Regions from separate parts of the Pandoraea sp. NPDC087047 genome, predicted to be linked through region 1. Evidence: predicted binding sites of a transcription regulator. Region 1 holds the regulator's gene; each other region holds the start of a gene.
What was found. The regulator FNR, encoded in region 1, switches genes on or off when oxygen is low (the NO sensors DNR and NnrR bind a similar motif). The targets are predictions, from matches to a motif close to TTGATNNNNATCAA.
Positions count from the first base shown of each region.

Region 2: a site for FNR is predicted at 1,759-1,772, ahead of yiaY (L-threonine dehydrogenase). Genes of this name have one in related genera too.
Region 3: a site for FNR is predicted at 2,921-2,934, ahead of hemN (oxygen-independent coproporphyrinogen III oxidase). Genes of this name have one in related genera too.
Region 4: a site for FNR is predicted at 2,426-2,439, ahead of ACIPHM_RS07035 (OmpW family protein). Genes of this name have one in related genera too.

Region 1 covers NZ_JBIUZU010000002.1:107,105-111,308, forward strand. Annotated here, with positions in the region: gene scpB (SMC-Scp complex subunit ScpB) at 1-1,202, opposite strand, end outside; gene fnr (fumarate/nitrate reduction transcriptional regulator Fnr) at 1,544-2,290, shown strand; gene ACIPHM_RS03135 (YybH family protein) at 2,628-3,062, shown strand; gene ACIPHM_RS03140 (LysR family transcriptional regulator) at 3,089-4,018, opposite strand; gene ACIPHM_RS03145 (zinc-binding alcohol dehydrogenase family protein) at 4,167-4,204, shown strand, end outside.
Region 2 covers NZ_JBIUZU010000010.1:118,664-122,867, reverse strand. Annotated here, with positions in the region: gene ACIPHM_RS19640 (aldehyde dehydrogenase family protein) at 213-1,733, shown strand; gene yiaY (L-threonine dehydrogenase) at 1,903-3,051, shown strand; gene ACIPHM_RS19630 (Imm52 family immunity protein) at 3,505-4,119, opposite strand.
Region 3 covers NZ_JBIUZU010000008.1:209,226-213,429, reverse strand. Annotated here, with positions in the region: gene ACIPHM_RS17135 (carbon starvation CstA family protein) at 1-919, shown strand, start outside; gene ACIPHM_RS17130 (YbdD/YjiX family protein) at 956-1,162, shown strand; gene hemN (oxygen-independent coproporphyrinogen III oxidase) at 1,310-2,677, opposite strand; gene ACIPHM_RS17120 (LysR family transcriptional regulator) at 3,298-4,204, shown strand, end outside.
Region 4 covers NZ_JBIUZU010000003.1:325,729-329,932, reverse strand. Annotated here, with positions in the region: gene ACIPHM_RS07040 (penicillin-binding protein 1A) at 1-2,245, opposite strand, end outside; gene ACIPHM_RS07035 (OmpW family protein) at 2,501-3,208, shown strand; gene ACIPHM_RS07030 (DUF2946 family protein) at 3,434-3,931, shown strand; gene ACIPHM_RS07025 (TonB-dependent receptor family protein) at 4,114-4,204, shown strand, end outside.

The sequences.
Region 1 (4,204 bases):
TGCGGGGAAACCTCCTGCGCTAACGACGCTGCGGGATCTGCCGCCTGCGTCGCGCCTTCTTCGGTCCCGATGTCCTGCGCATCTTGCGGCAAACCCTCGCCGGTCGATACCGCAGACTCCGACACTTCGGAAAATTCCTTGTGCTGCGCGTCGCCGTCTTGCGCGACGCCGCTCGCAATGCCATCGCTCGGCGCTTCGGCATCGAGCGACGCGTCGTGTCGCGCGTTGTCTTGCGCGTTCTCTCCGTTCTCCCGCTTATCGTCGCCAGCCTTGTCAGAGGCTTCAGACGCTTCGCCGTGCGACGCAACGTCTTGCTCACTGACGTGCTCAGCGGCCGCGAGTTCCGCGACGTCCGAGGTAATTTCGGCAGACGGAGCCGCCGCAACTTCGGTCATGGCCTCTGCGCCGACCTCCGGCAATGCCTGCGCCTGCCCTTCGCCTTCGGCCATGACAGCCTCCAGCAGGGTATCTTCCAGCAGCGCCTCGTCGGCAGCTGCCTGCTCACGCTGCGCCTGCGGCACGCCTTGCGCGAGCGGAAGATCGTCAGCCCGCACCTGCGCCAGACGCGCTAGCGCTTCGGCATCCGCGACCGGTGCATCGTCCGATGCAGCCTCTTCGGCTTCTTCGCCCTCGGCACGCTCGCCGAATTCGATATTCTGCTGCGCAAGCAAATCGATCTGCGCCTGTGCGGCCGGATCTTCGAGCGGCGGCAGCGCATCGAGCGCACGCAGGCCGAGATCGTCGAGGAAGTCCTTGGTCGTGGCGTACAGACCGGGGCGTCCCGGCACGTCACGATGACCAATCACCTCAATCCAGCCACGATCTTCGAGCTGTTTGATGATCTGTGTGTTCACCGTCACGCCGCGAATCTCTTCGATATCGCCACGCGTGACCGGTTGACGGTATGCAATGATCGCCAGCGTCTCCATCACGGCGCGCGAGTACTTCGGCGGCTTCTCCGGATTGAGGCGATCAAGGTATTCACGCATGCGCGGACGGCTCTGGAAACGCCAGCCGGTGGCCAATGCCACCAATTCCACACCTCGGCCATCCCATTGCACGCGGATTTCCTCGAGCAGCGCACGCACCGTGTCACCAGACACGGCGTCATTGAAGAGCTTGCGCAGATCGCCGACCTTGAGCGGCTCCTGCGCGCAAATCAACGCGGTCTCGAGGACGAGTTTCGCCTCTTGGGTATTCATGTGCGACTAAGCGGACCGGGGGCTTGGCGACCCGGTATCAGGAATAAATGGATGCTTGGAACACGAGAAACGGTCGTAACCGCTTCGCATAAGCGCGCGCCCTTTTGTGTTCGGTCGTAGTGACGGCGGCGCGACCTGAATGCTTCGAAACGACCTGCCGGGAAAACGCCCAGGCCGATAGTGCGGCGAGACGGACGTCCGGTATGTGCGCAATTATTACTGAAACACCGACGCCCGTAAAGCGTCGTCGAAACTCGCCGCGAAACAGCGCGTCGTATCGCCCGCCAAAACGATGGGTCGACGCCTCATGGTAAACTCTCAAAATAACTTCAGGGGCCTTCATGACCACCGAGATCGGTCGCATTCCCGGCAACCCCATTCCCGTTGCCCAGCCTCGTTGTTCCACCTGCTCGCTGGGGCAGTTCTGCCTGCCCGTCGGCATCCCTGAGCCGGAGCTGGAACGACTTGACGCACTCGTGAGCGAGCGCCGTCGCCTCAAAAAGGGCGAAGTGCTCTATCGCGCCAACGATGATCTGGGCGCCGTCTACGGCATTCGCTTCGGTTCGCTCAAAAGCTGCGTCACGGCCCCGGACGGCCGCGAGCAGGTCGTCGGCTTCCACCTTCAAGGCGAACTCATCGGCCTGGACGCCGTGGCCGACAGCCTTCACCCGAGCACCGCCGTGGCGCTCGAAGACAGCGAACTGTGCATCGCACGCTTCGGCGAATTGGAGACGCTCTCGCGTCAGGTGCCGTCGCTGCAACGTCAGTTGCACCGCCTGATGAGTCAGGAAATTCGCAACGAGCACCAGCAACTGCTCGCCCTTGGCACCATGCGCGCCGAGGAGCGCCTGGCTGTCTTCCTGCTGAATCTCTCCGAGCGTCTTGCCGCCCGTGGCTACGCCGCCAACGAATTCGTGTTGCGCATGAGCCGCGAGGAAATCGGCAGCTTCCTGGGGATCAAGCTGGAGACGGTCAGCCGCCTGTTCTCGCGCTTCGCGCAGAACGGCATGATCGAAATCCGTCAACGCCACGTCAAGATCATCGACGGCGTGGCCCTGCGCGAGCTCGCGGGCGTTCATCACTGCTGAGCCCAGCTTCCGGGGGCGCTAGAGCGCCCCCGCTCATGCGCCCCCTTGCTGGCTCTCACTTCCCCGCTTCCCCGTTATTCCTGCTTTCGTCGGCGTTCTTAGCCGATCCGGCCGACCGGAACCTCCCGCGCCAGCCGTCTCGAAGCCGCACTTCCCCGTTACCGCTAAGCTACCGGCCTCGCCCGGCCGACGCCTTGCGCCAGATCAAGAGTCGCGCGACGCCGCCGGGCCGCCGGGCCGCCGGTGTTCGACAAGCCCGGGCAAACCCTCCATAATCGGCGCGTTCGCCGCCCGGCCCCCTGCCGCCCGGCGTTTCACCCCGACGGAGGCCGCCGTTATGCCCGCTGCCATTTTTCTTAGCCCGGAAGACGCCGAGCACGCTTTCTACGAAGCGCTGCGCGCCGGTGACCCGGATACGTTGATGGATGTCTGGTCGGAAGACGAGGAAGTCGTCTGCATTCACCCGTCGGGGCCGCGGCACGTCGGCCCGGCGGCCATTCGGGCCAGTTGGCGGCAAATTCTCGCCAAAGGCGGGCTGCACGTGACGGTGAGCCACCTGCAAGTGGCGCGCAACCCGTTGTGCGCCGTCCACAACGTGCTCGAACAGGTTCAGGTCGAGACACACCCGGAAGCGCGCTACGCCTTCGTGCTCGCCACCAACATCTATCTGAAGCAAGCCGACGGCTGGCGGCTCGTGCTGCATCACGCCAGCCCGGCCATCGGCCACGAAGACACCGGCTCGCCATTGGCACGCACGCACCGGCTGCACTGACGGCAGCCCCTCAGCCCGCTCGCCACTCAATCCGATGTGCCGCCCGGCGCAGGCCAAAGCGCCTCCCAATACGGCACCGGACCGAAACGCGCTTGCAGGAATTCAATGAACGCGTGTGTTTTCGGCGGCACAAACACCCGGCTCGGGTAGACGGCCCAGATCGCGACCTCCTCTGCCAGCGGATACGCCGGCAACACCGGCACCAGTTCGCCACGCTGCAAGTGCGCGGCAATATCCCATGTCGACTTGAGCGCAATGCCGAGGCCCGCCAGCGCGGCATCACGCAGCACCTCCCCGTTATCCGACACCAGACGCCCGCCTACGCGCACACTGAGCGGGCCACCCGGCGTCACGAACCGCCAGTCGCGCTGCTCCCCGAAAATCAGGCAGTCATGCTTGGCAAGATCGCCAGGATGCTTCGGCGCACCGTTCGCCGCGAGATAAGCCGGAGACGCGCACAACGTCCGCCGACTGGCCGCCAGTTTGCGAGCAACGAGTGTCGAATCCCGCAACGCACCCACGCGAATGGCAAGATCGCCCCCCTCTTCGAGCAGATCGACAACGCGATCCGTCAGTCGGAAATCCAGCGAAATCCCGGGGTAGCGTGCGAGGAAGTCGGGCAACGCGGGCGAGATATGCTGACGCGCGAACGAAGACGAGCACGACACCCGCAAACACCCTTGCGGCGCCGCCAGCCCCTGCCCGACGCTCGCCAACGCCTGAGCCTCTGCCGCGAGCAACGCCTGCGCCTGCGCCAGAAACACCTCACCTTCCTGCGTGAGCGCCACACGCCGCGTCGTTCGGTGCAACAGCCGTGCGCCGAGCGCGCCTTCGAGTTGCGCGAGACGCGTACTGGCTGTCGCCGGCGACAGCCCGCGCTCGCGCCCCGCCGCCGACACATTTCCCAGCGCCGCCACACGAACGAACAACGCTACGGTATCGAGGTCCAATGCCATTTAACGGATTTTCCAAAAAATCTTTTCCACATTATCCGAATTATCAAAGCAATCGACTAGCCGTAGTCTTTCGCCATCGCATCAAATTCAAGTGCGTCGCCAAAGCGCCACAGCGCAGGCGGTGCGTTACCCCTTCAGGAGAAAGCAGATGAAAGCTGTCGGATTGACCCGTTATTTGCCGATCGA
Region 2 (4,204 bases), on a different contig from region 1:
ATAGGCCGTCGGGTGTCACGAACGCGATACAACGGGTGTCATGGCGCGAGACAAAGGTGTCACGGAATCGGCACATCTTGCACTGCACCACGCGGCCCCGACACCGCCCGAACGCGCGTCGATGCGATATCTGCCGGGGGTGGCCCGCGACTTGCTTAGTCTCTGGCGCGTGGCCGGCGAGCCACCGACACAACAATACCCGGAGACATAACATGCGATACGCCCCACCCGGCACGCCCGGTGCCCTGCTGTCTTTGCAAGCGCGTTACGAGAACTTCATCGGCGGCAAGTTCGTACCGCCCGTGGAGGGACGCTACTTCGTCAACACCTCGCCCGTCACCGGCGCGACCATCGGCGAATTCCCTCGCTCCAACGGCGCGGACATCGAACTGGCGCTCGACGCCGCGCATGCTGCGGCGTCCAAGTGGGGAAAAACGTCCGTACAAGCGCGCTCGCGCATTCTGTTGCAGATTGCCGACCGTCTCGAATCGCAACTGGAGCGCTTCGCCGTTGCGGAGACGTGGGACAACGGCAAACCCGTGCGCGAGACGCTGGCCGCCGACCTGCCGCTGGCCATCGATCACTTCCGCTACTTCGCCGGGTGCATTCGCGCGCAGGAAGGCACCGCGGCCGAGATCGACGAACACACGGCCGCCTATCATTTCCATGAGCCGCTGGGCGTCGTCGGCCAGATCATTCCGTGGAATTTCCCGCTGCTGATGGCCGCGTGGAAACTCGCGCCCGCATTGGCCGCGGGCAACTGCGTGGTGCTCAAACCCGCAGAGCAAACGCCGCTGTCGATCACCCTGTTTGCCGAGCTGGTCGGCGATCTGTTGCCACCGGGCGTGCTCAACATCGTGCAGGGCTTCGGTAAGGAAGCGGGCGAGGCGCTCGCCACAAGCAAACGTATCGCCAAGATCGCCTTCACGGGCTCGACGCCGGTGGGCAATCACATTCTGACGCGCGCCGCCGCCAATCTGATCCCGAGCACGGTCGAGCTGGGCGGCAAGTCGCCGAACATCTTCTTCGACGACATCATGCGCGCCGAGCCGGCGTTCATCGAGAAGGCCGCTGAAGGCCTCGTGCTGGGCTTCCTGAATCAGGGCGAGGTCTGCACCTGTCCGTCGCGGGCGCTGGTGCAGGAATCGATTTACGAGCCCTTCATGGAAGTGGTGATGAAGCGTGTCGAGCGCATCAAACGCGGCGATCCGCTCGACACCGACACGGCGGTCGGGGCGCAGGCGTCGCAGCAGCAATTCGACAAGATCCTCACGTATCTCGATCTGGCACGCAAGGAAGGCGCGCAGGTGCTGACCGGGGGTGGCATCGAGATGCTGGACGGTCCGCTCGCCTCGGGTTTCTACATTCAGCCGACGCTGCTCAAGGGCGAGAACCGCATGCGCGTGTTCCAGGAGGAAATCTTCGGACCGGTCGTGGGCGTGACGACCTTCAAGGACGAAGCCGAGGCGCTCGCGATTGCCAACGACACCGAGTTCGGTCTGGGCGCCGGGGTCTGGACCCGCGACATCAATCGCGCGTATCGCATGGGACGCGGCATTCAGGCCGGACGCGTGTGGACCAACTGTTATCACCTGTATCCGGCACACGCCGCGTTCGGTGGCTACAAGAAGTCCGGCATTGGCCGCGAGACACACAAGATGATGCTCGGCCACTATCAGCAGACGAAGAATCTGCTGGTGAGCTACGACGTCAATCCGCTCGGTTTCTTCTGAGCACTCACTCTAGTCAAGCGTAACTTTGCAGCAGATCAAAGACGCATCGCGCCGCGAGTGCGATGCTGTCTTTGATGCATGCGAAAGATGATTCTGGACACCGCTTGCGCGCATGTTCATCCGTTCGGCGCGCGGTGTGCCCCTCACAGAACAGATAAGGAGCATGACCATGAGCACGACTTTCTTCATCCCCGCCGTCAACATGATGGGTGTCGGCAGCCTCGACGAAGCGATTGCCGCCCTGCGTCAATACCATTTCCGCCGCGCATTGATCGTGACCGACGCGGGACTCGCCAAGGCAGGCGTGGCCGACAAGGTTGCCAAGCTGCTCGCGCAGCAGGACATTCAATCGGTCGTGTTCGACGGCGCCAAGCCGAACCCGACGGTGGGTAACGTGGAAGCCGGTCTGGCGATCCTCAAGCAGCACCAGTGCGATTTCGTGATCTCGCTCGGCGGCGGCTCGCCGCACGACTGTGCGAAGGGCATTGCGCTGTGCGCGGCCAATGGCGGACACATTTCGGATTACGAAGGCGTCGATCAGTCGAAGAAGCCGCAACTGCCGCTCGTCGCCATCAACACGACGGCCGGGACCGCTAGCGAAATGACGCGCTTCTGCATCATCACGGACGAGAAGCGTCACGTGAAGATGGCGATCGTTGACCGTAACGTCACGCCGCTGCTGTCGGTCAACGATCCGGCGCTGATGGCCGCGATGCCCAAGGGGCTGACCGCCGCGACCGGCATGGACGCGCTGACGCACGCCACCGAAGCCTATGTCTCGACGGCCGCAACGCCGATTACCGATGCCTGCGCGCTCAAGGCCGTCACGCTGATCTCGCAGAACCTGCGTCGTGCGGTGTCGCACGGCGACGACATGACTGCGCGCGAGAATATGGCATATGCACAGTTCCTGGCGGGAATGGCGTTCAACAACGCGTCGCTGGGCTACGTGCACGCGATGGCGCACCAGTTGGGCGGCTTCTATGACTTGCCGCACGGCGTTTGCAATGCCGTTCTGCTGCCGCACGTGGAAGAGTTCAACGCGAGCGTGAGTGCCGGGCGTCTGAAGGATATCGCTCACGCCATGGGTGAAAAGGTCGAGGGTCTGAGCGACGCGGAAGGCGCGAAGGTCGCCATTGCAGCGATTCGCCGGTTGTCGAAGGACATCGGCATTCCGTCGGGGCTGGCGGAGCTTGGCGCCAAGGTCGAAGACGTGCCGACGCTCGCCGCGAACGCAATGCAGGATGCGTGCGGATTCACGAACCCGCGCCGTGCCGAGCAGGCCGAGATCGAAGAGATTTTCCGCCGGGCGTTTTAACGGGTAACGCGATTCGGGTGTGGGACGTTTTCGTCACCGCCTGAACGGATCGCGGCTGACCGGTATCGTAGGAACACAAAGGGCTGCGTGAGGTTACGCAGCCCTTTGTGTTTGCTGTCGGCAATCAAGCCATCGCCTGCGCCACCGCAGGCGTTTCGCGTCGACGCAACCGCCGACGCCCCAGCGTTTGCATCCGAACCTGCCCCTCCCGCACCGAGCACCCCCCGCGAACCCAGCGAGCATCGCCAACGCCGCGCGTTGCGCCGGGTCCGGTGGCTGACCGCTCGCGCCCCTTCTGACTCAGTTAATGCGTCACCGTCACGCACGTCCGAGACCACGAACGTATCACCCTCGATCCGAGCCAGCAGAAGGTTCAATGCCTGAGCGCCAGCTTCTATATCCTTCCGCCAACCTTCAAGGTCGCCATGGTAGCCAACTCTGTGATGCCGTTAGTTAGATTGCCGCCAAATAAAGTACTCCGTTACTCAATGCTATTCCGCCACTGCGGGCGCTTTCAGCCTGCGAATACGCTTTACTTAAATAAAGCGCCTTGTCTAAGAATGGAACATGATCATCAACTTCATCTCTTGCAGAATGTGAAGCGATTACCGCCCAGTCGGGATCCCAAGAATTCACAAAGGCAGACATCAGTCCTTTTTGCAAAACTCCCGAATTCACATCAAAATTTGACGGAAGTGATAGAACCACTGCGTTCGACAGTCCAACCACATTCGAATACATCCCACATCCGATCATCAGGGATGCGACATTTTCTTCGCCTGCACCGTTCCAAAGAGACGCGGAGTAGCCAAGGCTATCAATGACCTCCTTACTCACGTCCCGACGGATTCTTCCAGAATCAAGCATTGAAATAAGTTCTACAACATCCATCGCATTGATAGTTTTTTTTCTTTTCGCATCCACCCTGCTCCGACCTTGTTTCCTCCACTCCTTAAACGACTCGGAAATAAGTGAAATATCCACCAGAAATTGCGACAACCTTTTTGCACAACTATCGACTGATTCAGGTCTATGCCCCCAATACGCGGCAGCAAAATAAGTTTCCATTTATCGGCTCACGGTTTTGGTATCTTGTTGATTACGGATACCTTCACACCCTTCGGCAAACCATACTGAACTGCTTGATTGATAG
Region 3 (4,204 bases), on a different contig from region 1:
GGTGATCGATCCGGGCGTGTACTTCGCGATGAACAGCCCGGCAGCCGTGATCGGATCGACGCCGGAAGCCGTGGCGCAAGTTGTCTCGGGCTGGGGCTTCTCCATCACGCCGGACGTGCTCACCGCCACCGCGCAAGCCGTCGGCGAGAACACGATCATCTCGCGCGCGGGCGGTGCCCCCACGCTTGCTGTCGGCATGGCGCATATCCTGCATCAGGTGGTAGGCGGCGAAGCGATGATGGCCTTCTGGTATCACTTCGCGATTCTCTTCGAAGCGCTGTTCATTCTGACGGCAGTCGATGCAGGCACGCGTGCCGGGCGCTTCATGCTGCAGGATCTGCTGGGCACGTTCGTGCCGTCGCTCAAGCGCACGGAATCGCTGCCCGCGAACCTGATCGCCACGGCGCTGTGCGTGGCGGCGTGGGGCTACTTCCTGTATCAGGGCGTGGTCGATCCGCTGGGCGGCATCAACACGCTGTGGCCGTTGTTCGGTATCTCCAACCAGATGCTGGCCGCGATTGCGCTGATTCTGGCGACCTGTGTGCTCTTCAAGCTCAAGCGCGAGCGCTTCGCCTGGGTGACGATCCTGCCGACGCTGTGGTTGCTCGCCTGCACGCTCACCGCCGGATGGCAGAAGATGTTCGACCCGGACCCGAAGATCGGCTTCCTCGCCCACGCCGCGAAGTATCAGGCCGCGATTGCCGATGGCAAGCTGCTTGCCCCGGCCAAGTCGATGGCACAGATGCAGCAGGTCGTATTCAACGACTATGTCGACGCCACGCTCGCCGGTCTGTTCATGTTCGTGGTGGTGGCCGTCGCGGCATTCGGTCTGCGCACCATCCTGATTGCCCGGCGCGCGAATCGGCCGACGGCCAAGGAAACGCCGTTCGAACCGATGCCCGCGGGCGGCCGGGTGTGAGGGCCGGGAAGTCCGAGAGACGGTAGAGGAGACACCATGCTCGATGAAGCCGGTACAGTGGGCAAAGTCGGTCGGTATCTGGGGCAGGCCATGCGTTTGATGGTCGGCCTGCCCGATTACGACACGTATGTGGCGCACATGCAGGCCACGCATCCGGATCAGCCGGTCATGAGCTACGAGGCGTTCTTCCGCGAACGGCAGGAAGCGCGTTACGGCGGCAAGCTCGGCGGACGGTGCTGTTGATGGACATTCCCCGGCGACATCGATAATCCTTCGATGGCGTTGGGAATGAGAAACGCCCGGTGGAGATCCCACCGGGCGTTTTGTTTTCCGGGCGACGCAATACGTGATACGCGATGTGCGATGCGCGCCAGGCGAGTCGTCTCTCGCTCAGATGATTTTCGCGCAATGCGCGTTGGCGGCGCTGCCGCGATAACCGTCGAAGACCTGTGCCACCACACGCACCAGCAAACGCCCGGCGGGCAGAATGCGCAGCCCGCGGGCGTCGATTGCTACGAGGCCGTCGGCGGCGAGATCGGCCAATTCGCCGAGCTCGCTGGCGAAGTAGGCAACGAAATCGATGTCGTGCGCTTGCTCGATGGTGCTGAAATCCAGCGCCATGTGGCACATCAGACGGGAGATGACGTCGCGCCGGATATGGTCGTCTGCCTCCAGTCGCACGCCGCGCGCGATGGCGAGGCCGCCTGCATCGATGGCTTCGTAATACGTCTTCAGGGTCTTGGCGTTCTGCGCGTAGCAGTCGCCCACGCGTCCGATCGCCGACATGCCAACGCCGATGAGATCGCAATCGGCCCGCGTACTGTAGCCCTGAAAATTGCGATGCAGCGTGCCCGCGGCCTGTGCGAGCGCGAGTTCGTCGCCGGGACGCGCGAAGTGATCCATCCCGATATAGACGTAACCGGCCGCGCTCAGCCGGGCGACGATCATTTGCAGCAGCGCGAGCTTTTGCGGGCCGTCCGGCAAGGCGTCGGGCAGGCAGCGCTGCATCTTGAACTGCCCGGGCAAATGCGCGTAGCTGAAGACCGACAGCCGCTCCGGGGCCATCTCGATCACGGCGTCGAGGGTGTCCGAGAACGACGCCATGGTCTGGTGCGGAAGACCGTAGATCAGATCGAAATTGACCGACTTGAAGCCGCAGCGTCGTGCGGCGTCGAGGGTGGCTTCGACCAGCGCGCGCGGCTGCACGCGATGAATGGCCGCCTGAACGCGGGGATCGAAGTCCTGCACGCCGATGGACAGCCGGTTGAAGCCGAGCGCACGCAGGGCGCGAATCGACGCCGGCCCGGCGCTGCGCGGATCGATCTCGATGGAGTATTCCGCGCTCGCGTCGTGCGTCATGACGAACTGACGGCGAATCGCGTCGATGAGCGACGCGATCTGTTCCAGTGACAGGAACGTTGGCGTGCCGCCGCCCCAATGCATTTGCGCGAGGGCGCGGCCTGCGCCGAGCAACGACGCTTGTCGTGTGATCTCGGCGTGCAGGCGCACCACGTAGGCGTCGGCATGGGTGCGATTGTTCGTGACGATCTTGGTGCACGCACAATAGAAGCACACGGTGTCGCAGAACGGAACGTGCAGATAGAGCGAGACGGGCTTGCCGGTGCGCCTGGACTGCGAGGCGGCGCGGGCATAGTCGCTGGCGCCGAAATCGTCGCGAAATTGCAGTGCAGTGGGGTACGACGTGTAGCGCGGGCCGCTCACGTCGTATCGGCCGAGCAGGCGAGCGTCGAAGGGAATCGGATCGGCGGGGGCAGCGGGGGACGTCTGGGGAGCGCAGGCGCGGGTAGCGAGGGTTTTGCAGCTTGAGCGGGCTTCACCGTCTGCCGCGGTGCGAGACGCGCAGCCGGGGCACGGGGTGTCAGCGTGCGGGTCGTCAGGGGCGTTTGCACAAGGCGTCGACAATATGGGAAGCGGGTTCATTAGCAAGCGTTGTAACAGGATGTGATATCCCGACTGTAGCTTCGCGGTGAACGAGACGCCGTGACCTGCGTCAAACACCCGGTCGACGGCATGCAAGCTGCGGGCAAAAGGTGCGAAGCGCGAGGGCATTGCGCGAAATGCACCGTCGCCAGCGCATTCGTGCGCCACAGTGCGCATGCCTCACCGCTGCCGTGCGTCGAAATCATTGCCGCGTCAGGCAATTTTTTGACGCCTACGGTAAGCTACGTCCTTATTGCTGCTCTATTGAAGTCCCCCGCCGTGTCGACAGCCCTGGCGGCACGCGCGAGGCTCGCCCCGGAACGGTCCGGGGCGGCGGTCCGACCGGTGCCCGCGGGTATCCGCAGTGCCGGTAGATTGCCGGTCCGCCCATACTCGTTTTTGCCGGAACGACGCGGTACATCACGATTGGAAACAACATGGACCGTCTGCAATCGATGCGCGTTTTCGTCAAAGTGGCCGATAACGGGAGTTTTGCCCGTAGCGCCGCCCAGATGGATCTGTCTGCCGCTGTGGTCACGCGGCACGTCGCAGAACTCGAATCGCACCTCGGCGTTCGCCTGCTCAACCGCACCACCCGTAGCCTCTCGCTCACCGGCGCGGGGCAGGTGTATCTCGAACGCTGCCGGCAGATCATCGACGACGTCGACGAAGCCGATGCCCTCATCTCCAGCGCCTCGCGCGATCCCAAAGGCACCTTGAAGGTCGTCGCACCGGTCTCGTTCGGTTTGCGCAACCTCGCGCCGCTCGTCAAAAAGTATCAGGAGATGCATCCGAAGGTCGTGGTCGATCTCACGCTGACCGACCGCGCCATCGACCTGGTGGAAGAAGGCTACGACTGCGGCATTCTGCTCACGCGCATGATCAACAGCGAAAGCCTGATTTCGCGTGTGCTTGCCGAGACGCGCGTGATGCTGTGCGCGTCGCCCGCCTACATCGCGGAGCACGGTGAGCCGGTCACGCCGCAGGAGCTAGGCGAGCACGGCGTGCTGGGCCTACCCAACGATTTCTGGAGCGACGATCGCGTGTTCTCCGGCCCGGACGGCGAAGTGCGCGTGCGCGTGCAGAACAAGTTCATCTGCAACAACACGGCGCTGCTGCGTCAGTCGGTGCTGCTGGGGCACGGCATTGCGTTCCTGCCGTCGTATCTGGTGGGTAACGATGTGCGCGACGGCGATCTCGTCGCGCTGCTGCGCAACTTCACGCAGACGCCGGTCGACGTCTCGCTCGTCTACCCGAGCCGCAAGTATCTGTCGGCGAAAACGCGCGGCTTCATCGATCTGACGGTCGAGTATTTCCGTCAGAACGAGGGCATTTCGGCCGCAG
Region 4 (4,204 bases), on a different contig from region 1:
TCGCGGCGCCAGGCGTCGATATCGTGGGTGCGGGTGCAGGCGCCGGCGCCGGAGCTGCCGGACGCTTTACCGGTGCCTTCGGCCAGGGCTCCGGCGTCTTCGCGAAGCGCCCCGTCACCCAATCGGAGGCGCGCGTCCACCAATCGCTGTACCAGTGACGGTTGTCCGGCGCTTCGAACTTCGCGTTCGCGTCGATCACCTTGGCACGCAACGCCCGCGAGAACACATCCCCGACAATCGGCAACGCGCTGTGTGCGCCCTGCCCCCAGTAATCGCTGCGCAGCGTGATACGGCTGTCGTTGAAGCCGACCCACGCCCCGGCGACCAACTGCGGCTGCATCAGGATGAACCAGCCGTCGGTATTGTTCTGCGTCGTCCCGGTCTTGCCCGCCACGTCGGCGCGAATTCCGAAACGCGTGCGGATCGCGTTGCCCGTGCCGCGATTGACAACGCCACGCATCGTGTCGAGCAGCGTGTAATCGTCGTTCTCCGATAGCGCACGCTCGGGACGCGCCGGTGAGAACGTCGCCAGCACGTCGCCTTCGCTGTTCGTGATTTCGGTGACCATGGTCGGCTCGCGATACTCGCCACCGTCCGCGATCGTGCCGTAGGCGGCCACCATCTCCTTGAGCGACACCGGGCTCGTGCCCAGCGCCAGCGACGGCACCGGATCGAGCTTGCTCTCACGCACGCCCATCGCGCGCGCCAGTCCCGCCACGCGCGATGGCCCCACGTCCTGCATCAACTGCGCAGTCACCGTGTTACGCGATTGCGCGAGCGCGTCGCTCAGCTTCATGGGCTTGTTGGTGGGCGCCGTGTCGTCGCTCGGTCGCCAGATCTCGCCGCCCGCCAGCGGGATTTCGACGGTCTGATCGACGATGGTGTCGTCCGGCTTGCGTCCCTTGATAAAGGCCGCACCGTACACGAATGGCTTGAACGTCGACCCCGGCTGACGGCGTGCCTGCTGCACGTGATCGAACGGATCGGTCGTGAAGTCACGGCTGCCGACCCACGCGCGAATCTCGCCCGTGCGCGGATCGATGGCCAGGAACCCGGCTTGCACGCGAGTCTTCGTCACGCGCAGATTCTGCATAAAGGTCTTGTCGGCGAGCAGACGTTTCATGGCCGCCTCGGGCGCTTCGCCGCCAGTCACCGCATTGCGATACTCGGCCGACTCGCGCACGAATGCCTGCACCAGCGCCGTGCTGTCACGCCAGCCGCCGCGCGCCGACCAGTTCGCATCGGCAATGCCCTGCAACTGATTTGCCTGACGCGTGAGCGCCTGCGTCGCCATCGTCTGCAAACGCGAGTCGATGGTGGTGTGCACGACCAGACCGTCTGAATAGATGTTGTAGTCGTTGCGATCCGCCCAGCCGATCAGCCATTTTCGCAGTTGTTGCGCGAAGTGCGGCGCGGGCCCCGGCTCCTGCGTCTGACGCTCGAAGTCGATGCGCAGCGGACGCTTTTGCAGCGCGGCGAGTTTCGACGCGTCGAGATCCCCGTACTTGACCATCTGCGCGAGCACGGTATTACGGCGTTGCAGCGCGCGCTCGGGATTGATCACCGGGTTGTAATAGCTATTGCCCTTGAGCATGCCGACGAGCGTGGCTGCCTCGACGACATCAAGCTGATCGGCCGACTTGTCGAAATACGTGCGCGCCGCCATCTCGATGCCGTACGCGTTGTACAGGAACGGCACCGTGTTCAGGTACGTTTCGAGAATCTCCGGCTTCGTGTACAGCGCCTCGATCTTGAGCGCGGTAATCGCTTCCTTGATCTTGCGGGTAAGCGTGGGGGCGCGGCCGATGTCGTCCGGATACAGATTGCGTGCGAGCTGCTGCGTAATGGTCGAGCCGCCCTGACGGTCACCCGAGAACGTGCGCAAGGCCGCCCCCGCCGTACGCTTCAAGTCGATGCCGTGGTGCTCGTAAAAGCGGTGATCCTCGGTCGACACCAGCGCTTTGACCACATTCGGCGAGACATCCTTGATCGACACCCATTCGCGATTCGACGGCCGGAACTCGGCGATGAGCTTGCCGTCGGCAGACAGCACCTGTGCCGGCTGGTCGACTTTCGCGCGGCGGATATCGCGAATGCTCGGCGTGAACGGGATCAGGATCAGCGTGTAAGCGACGAGCAGACACGGTAGTGCCGCAATCGCGATAAGGACGCCCCGACGCGTGGGGTGGCGCAGGTGATACCAGGCGCGAGCCGCATATGGTTGCAGGGGTTGCAAAAGACGCAGACCATACCGTCCCGCTCGGACGAGGGCATGGAGAAGCGATGCAAACAGCGATGACAGCAGCGACGAAATCGGGCGCTTCACGATGGGGGAACGCGTGGCAAAGTCCGCATCCTACCAAAACGCACAGCCCCCCGACCCGCGCGACAGTTTGTCGCACAATGCACACGCGTTTTCCCGCGCTTGACGCGCATCAAGTCCGCCGGCGTCACCTGCTTCTACCATCGGTCGTGCTCACTCACGACTTTGGAAAACACCATGAAGCACTCCCTCGGCGCCGCGGCAATCGCAACCGCGCTGGTTACCGGTGCCGCCTTCTTCAGCAACGCTGCCACGGCGCAAACCACCACACAGACATCCGGCGACGCCGCCCCCGAGACGGGAAAGACCTTCGGCTTCATCAAGGACAGCTCGCAAGGCATCTATGCCGGCGACATCCTCGCGCGGGTGCGTGCCATCGGCATCCTGCCGGACTCGCACGCGAGCGGCAGCGTGCTGCCGACGCTCGGCGTGACCGTGAACAACGCCATCGTGCCCGAGCTCGACTTCACGTACATGATTCTCGACAACGTCGGTGTCGAACTCATTCTCGGCATGTCGCGCCATCAGCTCACGTCCAACCTCGGCCATCTCGGCGGTGTGAACGTGTTGCCGCCGACCCTGCTGCTGCAATACCACTTCAACCACGCAGGCAAGGTGCGTCCGTATGTCGGTGCGGGTATCAACTACACGCGTTTCTGGAACAGCAACCTGAACGCGGGCGGCACGCCAATCTCGATCAAGAACCACAGCGTCGGTCCAGCCCTGCAGGCCGGCGTGGACATTCAGATGACCAAGCGCTTGTTCTTCAACTTCGACATCAAGAAGATCTGGATGAAGACGGACACCTCGCTCGCGGGCACCGATCTCGGCACGCTGCACATCGACCCGCTGATCGTCGGCGTTGGTGTGGGCGTGAAGTTCTAACGCTCCGACGTTCCGTTCCGGTGGGGAGCGCCACGCGCTGGGGGGCCGTGGCGCTCCTTTTTTTCCGGTTCCGGCAGGCGATGCGGCAAATTGTCGCGCCCTCCCTACATGAGAACGCAAAGCATTTACGCCGCGCGACGACAGCACCTACAATGCCTGGTTCCCTGATGTTCACATTGATGTGATTTCACCATCACATCGCTCAGCCCCTAACCCGGTCAAGGCATGCGCAAGCTCCGTCAGCATCGCGTCGCAATCGGGATCGCCCTGCTGGCGATCCTGCTGGCAGCGCTCATGCCTGCGATTGCGCAGTGGCGGGCCGCCATGCAGCAGGACCCTTTCGCGGTCTACTGCACGGTGCAGGGCACACAGGCGGCACTGGGAACGGCGACGACACCGCGCGCCGAAGCCCAGCGCGAACAGGCCCACGACGGCCACACCGGCCACGACGACGCCCAGGCCCCTCCCGCTCACTCGCAGGCCGCAGGTCTGCACAGCAGTCACGGCGGCGCCGATCATTCGCTCGCCTCGGCAGACCATTGGGAGAAGTGCGGCTACTGCGCACTCTGGGCCCATCAGCCGCTCGTCACCACCGATTTTCTGTCCCTCCCGCCCGTCGCGCAGGCTGGCATCGACGACGCCCCCCGAGCGTCGATACCGCACTACCCGCGCGCCCGTTTCTCCGACGCCTTAGCGCGCGCACCGCCCGTTCTCTCCCTCTGATCCTCCCGACTTCCGGTCATTGGCTGTCAATGCCGGGAGCTTGCGCCGAACGCACCGGGCGTTGATGCTCGTTTCGTCGTTCACGCTTGTCGCGTGGATGCGTTGCGTGCATTGCGTTCATCAGGTGCATTCGGCACCCACGATCATCAGGCGGCCGCTTAGCGGTCGCGAGAGAGACATTCATGTCACGTTCCATGACGCAGAAGCCGTTGCAAACGGCCATCGCGCTCGCCCTTGCCTCGCTGGGCGGCACCGCACACGCACTCACCACCG